DNA from 4 places in the Streptomyces yamdrokensis genome. Region 4 is predicted to be linked to each of the others. Evidence: riboswitches for the same ligand, from Rfam matches in the RefSeq annotation. Region 4 holds a riboswitch; each other region holds the start of a gene.
The links. Region 4 has a riboswitch for cobalamin ahead of ACWZEH_RS06785 (cobalamin biosynthesis protein). Riboswitches for the same ligand answer to the same signal wherever they lie in the genome.

Region 1 (2,190 bases), 4.5 Mb from region 4:
TTGCTCCAGCCGGTGAGGACGTACGGTCCGGTGCCGACCGGCTCGGTGTTGAAGGCGCCGGTGTTGGGGTCCTGCCCGGCGGTGATGTGCTCGGGGACGATGGGCAGGACGGTGCGGGCGGCGAAGGCCGCGTACGGGTACCTGAGGGTGAAGACGACCTTGTCGTCGCCGTCCGCGCGGACCTTCTCGACAGCGTCCAGTTCGCTCTTGGCGGTGTTGTTGGTCTTGTCGTCGAGCACCGTTTCGTACGTGTGGACGACGTCCTCGGCGGTGAGGGGTTCGCCGTCGCTGAACGTCACGCCGGAGCGCAGGGTGTAGGTGTAGGTGCGGCCGTCGTCGCTGATCTCGGGCAGGGCCTTCGCCAGGGCGGGCTCGAGTTCCAGGTCCGCGTCCCGGGCGAGCAGTCCGTCGAAGATCTTGGAGTTGCCGTCCTTGCCGTAGCCGAGCAGGGGGCTGAGGGTGTCGGGTTCGGAGGGAACGCCGATCACCACGGACTCGGCGGACCCGCCGCCGTCCGCACCGGCGTCCGAGCCGCCGGTCGGCGCCGAGCAGGCGGCGGCCAGCGCGAGCGCGGCGGCCGTGGTCGCCGCGCCGGTGGTACGCCGTATTCGTCGGGTCGTCATCGAACCTCACACCTCTGCTGACTGGAATACGTTGTTGCATATTAATTGCAGCAAGGTTCTGCCCAGGGCCCCGGCCCCTCATGCCGACGTTTCGGGGAACAGCGGCCGCCGGGTGCCGCCCCTGTCATCGGCGTGCGTCGGGTGTCAAGGCCGCAGGTGTGCGCCGGGGTACGAGCTGTGCGGCGCCGTCCGCGCGCCCCCGGCACCCGCTTGTCACCGGGCCGGAGCCGGTCTACTGTCGCCACGCCTTGGTGAACGGGAAATCCGGTGCGACACCGGTGCGGCCCTCGCCACTGTGATCGGGAAGTCCGGCTCCGGCCCCTGGTCCTGTCCCCGACAGGACCGACGGGCAGCCACTGGGTCCCCCCTGGGACCCGGGAAGGCGGAGTTCGGGCGGTGGTACCCGTCAGCCAGGAGACCGGCCAAGGCGCGTCAACCATCCACGAGGTGCTGGAGAGGGTCTGCCGAGTCATGCACATTGCCGAAGGTTTTCTGCCACCGGCGCACGCGGTCGCCTGGGGTGTCGCGGCGGCGCCGTTCGTCGTCCACGGCGCCCGGTCACTCATCCGTGAAGTCAGGGAACATCCCGAGAGCACGTTGTTGCTCGGCGCCTCGGGAGCGTTCACCTTCGTTCTGTCCGCGCTGAAACTGCCGTCGGTGACCGGGAGTTGCTCCCACCCCACCGGCACCGGGCTGGGCGCCATCCTGTTCCGGCCGCCGGTCATGGCGGTGCTGGGCACCATCACCCTGCTGTTCCAGGCCCTGTTGCTCGCCCACGGCGGGCTGACCACGCTGGGCGCCAACGTCTTCTCCATGGCGGTCGTCGGGCCGTGGGCGGGGTACGGCGTGTACCGGCTGGTCCGGCGGTACGGGGCGCCGCTGATGGCGGCCGTGTTCTGCGGCGCGTTCGTCGCCGACCTGTCCACGTACTGCGTCACCAGCGTGCAGCTGGCGCTCGCCTTCCCCGACCCGGGGAGCGGGTTCCCGGGCGCGCTCGGGAAGTTCGGCTCCATCTTCGCCGTCACGCAGATCCCGCTCGCGGTGAGCGAGGGGTTGTTGACCGTGCTGGTGATGCGCCTGCTGGTGCAGTCCAGCAGGGGTGAACTGACCCGTCTCGGCGTGTTGGTGGCCAAAGCCGCCCGCAACAGGCCTGCCGCGTCGGCGCCGGCGCCGGCGACGGCGGGGACGGGAACGGGAACGGAATCGGAGGTGGCGCGATGACCAGGAACGCGAGGATCAACACGCTGCTGCTGCTCGCCGTGGCCGCGCTCGCGGTGCTGCCGCTGGCGCTCGGGCTCGGCGACCACAAGGAGGAGCCGTTCGCCGGTGCGGACGGTGAGGCTCGGACCGCGATCACCGAGATCGAACCGGACTACGAACCGTGGTTCTCGCCACTGTACGAACCCCCGTCCGGTGAGATCGAGTCGGGGCTGTTCGCCCTCCAGGCCGCCGGCGGCGCGGGGGTCCTGGCGTACTACTTCGGGGTGCGGCGCGGACGCCGGCAGGGTGCGGAGCGGGCACGGGAGCAGCAGCCGGTGCCCGGCACCGGACCGGACACCGGACCCGG
Region 2 (2,190 bases), 3.6 Mb from region 4:
CGGGGTGGCCTCGCCGACGCAGAAGCACTTCGGCGGTTCGTCGCAGGAGATCCCGGGCATCGGCGAGATCGGCTACATCGGCCTCACCGCCTTCGTGATCAACGCTCTGGTCACGATCGCCCTGACCTTCGTCCTGAGGGCGGTCAAGGCTCCCGAGGGCGTCGACGAGACCCGGCCGCAGGACTACACGGCGGACGCGGGCGACCCGGGGGTCAGCACCGAGCTGCCCCTGGACACGGCCGGCAAGGTCGATACGGCCGCCGAGGGCACACACTGACGCGGTACGGCGAGGGCACACACTGACGCGGTACGGCGAGGGGCCGCCGGATGTCTCCGGTGACCCCTCGCCGTACCCGTGGGGCACACTCGCCCCATGGACACCGTCATCCGGCCGGTGGAGCCGTACGAGTTCGAGGAGCTCGGTGAGATCACCGCGCAGGCCTATCTGCGCGACGGGCTGCTCGACTTCGGGGAGAGCGACGCGTACCTCGGTGAGCTCAGGGACGTCGCCGGGCGGGCCGCGGCCGCCGGGGTACTGGTCGCCGTGGAGGGGACCGGGGCAAAGGCGGGCGGCGCGGGGAGAGTGCTGGGCGGGGTGACGTTCGTACCGCGCGGCGGGCCGATGGCCGACATCGCCGGGCCCGGCGAGGCGGAGATCCGGATGCTCGCGGTCGCCCGTGCCGCCCGGCGCCGGGGTGTCGGGGAGGCCCTCGTCCGCGCCTGCGCCGACCGGGCACGGGCCACGGAGGGGTGCGTACGGGTCGTGCTGTCGACCCGGCGGACGATGCGTGCGGCCCACCGCGTCTACGAGCGTCTCGGTTTCGTCCGCTCTCCCGGGCGGGACTGGAACCCTGTCCCGCACCTGGACGACATCACGCTGCTCACCTATGAGCTGACGCTCTGACACCCCTGCGCCCCTCGCCGCTCGCCGCTCGCCCCTGCGCCGCAATACCCGCCGGGACACAAGATATGGGACTGCCGACAGCACCCGGCACAAGATGTATGCTCATGCTCGCTGTCGCCGCAGGGGAATCCGGTGCGAATCCGGAACTGTCCCGCAACGGTGTACTTGTGCGTGTTCACGTTTCCCGTGTGCCCGCACGGGCTTGAGTCCGAGGACCTGCCGACAGTGCACCCGGCCGTCCGGTCCGGGTGCCCGACGTCCGGGCCTCGTGGAATGGGCCGGTGGACGCGTGGCGCGTGTGCGTGCCCGTGCGCTGCCCCCTGCCCTTGCGAGGCCCCGTGCCGAGCGAGGGAGAGCCCCACGTGACCATCGCGCCAGCCGATCCTGCTTCAGCGGTCGACGTGAGCGACGGCCCCGGTGCCGCGCTGCTGCGGACCCTGACCGAGCTGACCGCAGACCTCCAGGGCGCCGACCCCGGCCGGGTCGCCGCCGCCGCGCTGCGCGGCCGGTCCGCGCACGCGGACGAGACCGAGCTGCGCGAGCTGGCCACCGAGGCGGCGGCCGGACTCATTTCCGAGGACCCCGTCCACTCCCGGCTCGCCGCCCGGCTGCTGACCCTCGGCATCCGCGCCGAGGCCGCCTCTCAGGGGGTCACGTCGTTCACGTCGTCGATCGCGACCGGTCACCGTGAGGGTCTCGTCGCGGACCGGACCGCCGCGTTCGTCCTGGGGCACGCGGACCGACTCGACGCGCTGATCGACCCGCAGGCCGACGACCGCTTCGGCTACTTCGGGCTGCGCACCCTGCACAGCCGCTATCTGCTGCGGCATCCGGTGACCCGCAAGGTCGTGGAGACACCGCAGCACTTCCTGCTGCGGGTCGCCGCCGGCCTCGCGAAGGACGCCGGGAACACGGACGTCCGGCCGGTGGACGAGGTCGCCGCGCTGTACGGCCTGATGAGCCGCCTGGAGTACCTTCCCTCCTCCCCCACCCTGTTCAACTCCGGTACCCGGCACCCCCAGATGTCGTCCTGCTACCTCCTCGACTCCCCGAAGGACGAGCTGGACTCCCTCTACGACCGCTACCACCAGGTGGCCCGCCTCTCCAAGCACGCCGGCGGCATCGGCCTTTCCTACTCCCGCGTCCGCTCCCGGGGTTCACTGATCCGCGGCACCAACGGGCACTCCAACGGCATCGTCCCGTTCCTGAAGACCCTGGACGCCTCGGTCGCCGCCGTGAACCAGGGCGGCCGGCGCAAGGGCGCGGCGGCGGTCTACCTGGAGACC
Region 3 (2,190 bases), 960 kb from region 4:
CGACCTCCTCCAGGAGGCCCTGTGGTGCCTCACCGCCAGAGCGGCACTCGCCCTCGGTGACCGGGACGGCATGCGACGTGCCCACACCGCGCTCGTCCCGGCGGCCGACGAACTGGCCGGCGCGGGCAGCGGGCTGCTCACCCTCGGTCCGGTGTCGGCCCACTTGGCCGACCTCGCGGTCGCCCTCGAGCACGCGTGACACTTCTCGAGCGGGACGGTAGGTACAGCCTGCTGTACCACCGATCCGGCGGCCCGGGGGATCGGCCGGGCGGGGCACCGGTCCGTAGCGTCAAAGGCCTCGCACGCCTCGACGGAGGAGCCCTCCATGCCCCACACCGACCCCTCCCGCCGCACGCAGGCCGCCGACCGCGGTGCGGCACCGGACCGCAACAGCGGCGCGGTCGTGATCCGCACCCTGCTCTGGGTGGTCCTGACAACCAGCGTCGTCGGCAACACCGTGGCCTCGTCCACGGGGGCCGGTATCGGCGTGCACCTGGTCGTCGGTGGGGTCACCGCGCTGTGCGCCACCCTGTTGGTCGTGCGCCACCTGCGGAGCAACCGGTGAGAGTGCCCGTCCGGTCGGGTTCGCGCACCGCCCCGCGCCCACGACGAGAAGGGCGGGCCGGGCGCGCCGGGGTCTCGCGTGTGTCAGGCGTGCGGCGGCTTCCTGCTCCTCGTGGGCCGGGCCGGACAGGTGCGCCTGCTCGACGGCGGTCCGCAGAGGGCCGGGCCGGACGTCGAACAGCGGGTGAGCCGGGGGCGTCCCGCCCGGCACCCTCTCCACCGGCTCGGGGCCGGAGAAGGCCGGTAGCGCTCTGCCCACACCGGCGCGGCTCGGCGGGAGGCGTCCGTCCACCCGTGAGGGCGGCTGCGGCGTACTCGTCCGAACCCTCTGAGCAGCCCCACGCCCGACCGGTCCGCCACCACCGCAACCGACGGCACCGGGCACGGCGACTCCGTACGCTCCGTCCAGGTCGCCCGACCGATCTTGGTACGCTTCCGGAGCCAGTCGTGCCACATCCGAGGCCAGGGAATCCGGTGGAAATCCGGAACTGACGCGCAGCGGTGAGGGGGACGGGCGGAGCATTCGTGACGCCACTGGGGCGGCGGGCCGGCCGGAAGGACGGCGCGCACTGCCCTGGGAAGGCGCTCCGTCCGGGCGAACCCGAGTCCGAAGACCTGCTGGCACCCGGCCGCCATGGGCGGCGGGGTCCTCCGTAGGCCAGGCTCCGCGTACGAGCCCCGACAGGCAAGGCGTCCCCGTGCCCCGTGCTCTCTCCGTTCCCCGCTGCCGTGCCGCAGCCCTTCTCCTCACTCCCGCCCTGCTGCTCACCGCCTGCGGCGGTGGCTCGGGGGACGACGACGCCGACAAGGGCTCGGACAAGCCCGCCGCGTCCGGCCACCCGCTCACCCTCGACAACTGCGGACACCGGGTCACGGTGAAGTCCGTACCCCAACGGGTCGTCTCCCTCAACCAGGGCACCACCGAGATCCTGCTCTCCCTCGGCCTCGCCGACCGCATGGCCGGCACCGCCACCTGGACCGACCCGGTGGCGAAGGGCCTCGAGAAGGCCAACGCGTCGGTACCCCGCCTGGCGGACAACGGGCCGTCCTTCGAGAAGGTGCTGGACACCGAGCCCGACCTCGTCACGGCCTCCTTCGTCTCCACGCTCGGCAAAGGAGGCGTCGCCACCCGTGAGCAGTTCGAGGAGCTGGGTGTACCCACGTACGTCTCACCGGCCGACTGCGCCGCCGGAAAGGACAACGACAGCGGTGGTGACGGCTCCCGCAGCAGGCCGCTCGCCCTCGACACCGTCTACGGCGAAATACGCGACCTCGCCCGCGTGTTCGGCATCGAGGAACGCGGCGACAGGCTGGTCGCGGAACTGAAGGAGAGGGTGCGCGAGGCCACCGAGGGCCTGGACGCCTCCGGCACCTCCCTCATGTACTGGTTCGCCAACTCGCAGTCGCCCTACCTGGCGGGCTGCTGCGGCGCCCCCGGTGCCATCACCCGCGCGATCGGTGCCGAGAACGCCTTCTCCGACACCCGCGACGAGTGGCCGCAGGTCAACTGGGAGACCGTCGCCGACCGGGACCCCGACGTCATCGTCCTCGGCGACCTGACCCGCAGGTCCCAGACCGCGGAAACCGCCGAGGCGAAGATCCGTTTCCTGGAGACCAATCCGGCCA
Region 4 (2,190 bases):
CGGCAGATCCCGGCGGTCACCACACTCTTGCCGGCGTCCGACGTCGTACCGGCGACCAGCAGGCCTCCACCGCTCATGACGTACGTCCCTTCCCGCGGCGCGCCGACCGCGTGACCGACCGCGTCACCGCTCGCACCACGGGCCGCGCGACGACGCCGGCACCGAGGGCCAGCCAGCCGACGCGGCGCGAGAGCCGTACCGCGCGGTCGATGTCCGCCACGGTCACGGCACGGCCGCCGCCGTTGAGGACGGGCCGGTGCTCGACCCGCCCGGCGTAGGACAGCGTCCCCCCGAGCCGCACGCCGAGCGCGCCCGCGAAGGACGCCTCCACGGGCCCGGCGTTGGGACTCGGATGTTCGGCGGCATCCGCGCGCCAGGCCCGCACGGCACCCCGCGGGTCCGGCCCGGCGGCCGAGGCGAGGACGGCGGTCAGCCGCGCCCCGGGCCACCCGGCGACGTCGTCGAGGCGCGCGGAGGCCCAGCCGTACCGCAGGTGGCGGGGGGACCTGTGGCCGACCATGGCGTCCAGGGTGTTGACGGCCCGGAACCCGAGCAGTCCCGGCACACCGGCGACGGCCCCCCACACCAGGGCGCCCACCACGGCGTCGGAGGTGTTCTCGGCGACGGACTCCACGACCGCGCGGGCGATCCCGTCGGCGTCCAGCGCCTGCGGGTCCCGCCCGCACAGGTGCGGCAGCCGCGCCCGGGCCGCCGCGACGCCCTCGGCGGTCCCGGACTCCAGGGCGCGCCCGATGGCGCGGGCCTCCCGGGCCAGCGACGTCCCTCCGACGACGGCCCAGGTGGCCGCGCCGGTGAGGGCGACGGAGGCGGCGGGGGAGGACCGTGCACAGCGGGCGGCCAGGCTCCCCAGAGCGACGGCCCCGCCGACGCAGACGGCGGTGTGCAGCGCGCCCCGGCCCCGGTCGTCCCGCCACAGCATGTGTTCCACGGCAGCCGCGGCCCGCCCGAAAGCGGCGACCGGGTGCCCTCGGCGGGGATCGCCGAGGAGCAGGTCGCCGAGGAGGCCGGCAGCGGCGCCGTACGCGAACGCGCGATCGGCACCCATGGGTTCAGCCGGTGAGGGATCCGGTGGGGATGGCCGCCCCGGGCGGGGGCGGGGCGTCGCTGGTCGACCTCGACAGGCAGCCGGGCATGGCGATATGTCCTCACTCAGGGTGTCCACGCCCTGGTTCGACGAGACCGGCGGCGAGAGTTCCTGGCTCCCGGGGTGGTTCACCCCGGTGACAGTGGCGGGACCGCGCCGGAATCGCACCGGCTTCCTCTCCTGCCGCCCGTATTGGCTTCGGCAGTCCACCATGGTCCGGAAGAACCGTCAACTTGCCGTTGACCTGCGAGGCTGAAGTGTGCTGAGGCCCACAGAGGGGTTCCGGAGGATGGACCCCGAAGGCGGCACGGGCACGGCGAACGGGCGGTACGGAGGCAACGTGCCCCGCACCGCCCGTCGGACGGACCGTCAGGCCATGATCAGGTGGATCCCGTATGCCACCGCCGCCGCGCACGCCGCGAAGCAGGCGTAGGCGCCGGTGACCGCGAGGGTCGCGGACCCGCCCCGGGCCGCAGCCCGTTCACGGTGGGACAGGCCGGTGATGCCCAGGGTGAACAGGGCCACCAGAGCCACGGTGACCACGAGGCTGACGCCGAAGACGGAACCGAGGGAGGCCCAGTCGATCTTCATGGTGCTCTTCTTCCTTCGCGTCCTGCTGGGGGTCAGACCGTGGTTTTGGCCGGAGGGGCCGTCGGGTCGGTGGGGGCCGGGACGGTGGCCGAGAGTTCGTCGCTCACGTGGCCCGCCGGCGGGGTGGCCACCGCGGCCATGGCCGCGGTCACGACGCCGCTCTGCTCCTCGTCGGTCTCGTTCACGTTGGTGTGGTCGATGACCTCGCGCCGGGAGATCTTCCAGATCGCCGCGCTGGAGCCGACCAGGAAGACGGCGACGAGGGCGGTGCCCCAGCTGCCGAAGCCGCAGATCCACTCGGCGATCGCCGCGACCAGGGCCGCCGCCGGCAGCGTCAGGCCCCAGGCGACGAACATCCGGGTGGCCGTCGACCAGCGGACCACGCCGCCCTTGCGGCCCAGGCCCGCACCCATCACCGAACCCGAGACCGAGTGCGTGGTGGACAGGGAGAAACCGAGGTGGGAGGAGGCCAGGATGACCGTCGCGGCGCTGGT

Region 1: another riboswitch for cobalamin. It lies ahead of ACWZEH_RS27195 (energy-coupling factor ABC transporter permease); the one in region 4 lies ahead of ACWZEH_RS06785 (cobalamin biosynthesis protein).
Region 2: another riboswitch for cobalamin. It lies ahead of ACWZEH_RS23425 (ribonucleoside-diphosphate reductase subunit alpha); the one in region 4 lies ahead of ACWZEH_RS06785 (cobalamin biosynthesis protein).
Region 3: another riboswitch for cobalamin. It lies ahead of ACWZEH_RS02605 (ABC transporter substrate-binding protein); the one in region 4 lies ahead of ACWZEH_RS06785 (cobalamin biosynthesis protein).

Annotation. Positions count from the first base shown of each region.
Region 1 is NZ_CM132679.1:6,114,425-6,116,614, reverse strand. It holds gene ACWZEH_RS27200 (ABC transporter substrate-binding protein) at 1-623, opposite strand, end outside; cobalamin riboswitch at 856-1,064, shown strand; gene ACWZEH_RS27195 (energy-coupling factor ABC transporter permease) at 1,095-1,844, shown strand; gene ACWZEH_RS27190 (energy-coupling factor ABC transporter substrate-binding protein) at 1,841-2,190, shown strand, end outside.
Region 2 is NZ_CM132679.1:5,232,513-5,234,702, reverse strand. It holds gene mctP (monocarboxylate uptake permease MctP) at 1-277, shown strand, start outside; gene ACWZEH_RS23430 (GNAT family N-acetyltransferase) at 374-904, shown strand; cobalamin riboswitch at 1,003-1,142, shown strand; gene ACWZEH_RS23425 (ribonucleoside-diphosphate reductase subunit alpha) at 1,267-2,190, shown strand, end outside.
Region 3 is NZ_CM132679.1:684,649-686,838, reverse strand. It holds gene ACWZEH_RS02615 (AfsR/SARP family transcriptional regulator) at 1-199, shown strand, start outside; gene ACWZEH_RS02610 (hypothetical protein) at 326-565, shown strand; cobalamin riboswitch at 990-1,201, shown strand; gene ACWZEH_RS02605 (ABC transporter substrate-binding protein) at 1,263-2,190, shown strand, end outside.
Region 4 is NZ_CM132679.1:1,649,409-1,651,598, reverse strand. It holds gene ACWZEH_RS06790 (cobyric acid synthase) at 1-77, opposite strand, end outside; gene ACWZEH_RS06785 (cobalamin biosynthesis protein) at 74-1,066, opposite strand; cobalamin riboswitch at 1,189-1,331, opposite strand; gene ACWZEH_RS06780 (hypothetical protein) at 1,475-1,696, opposite strand; gene ACWZEH_RS06775 (inorganic phosphate transporter) at 1,729-2,190, opposite strand, start outside.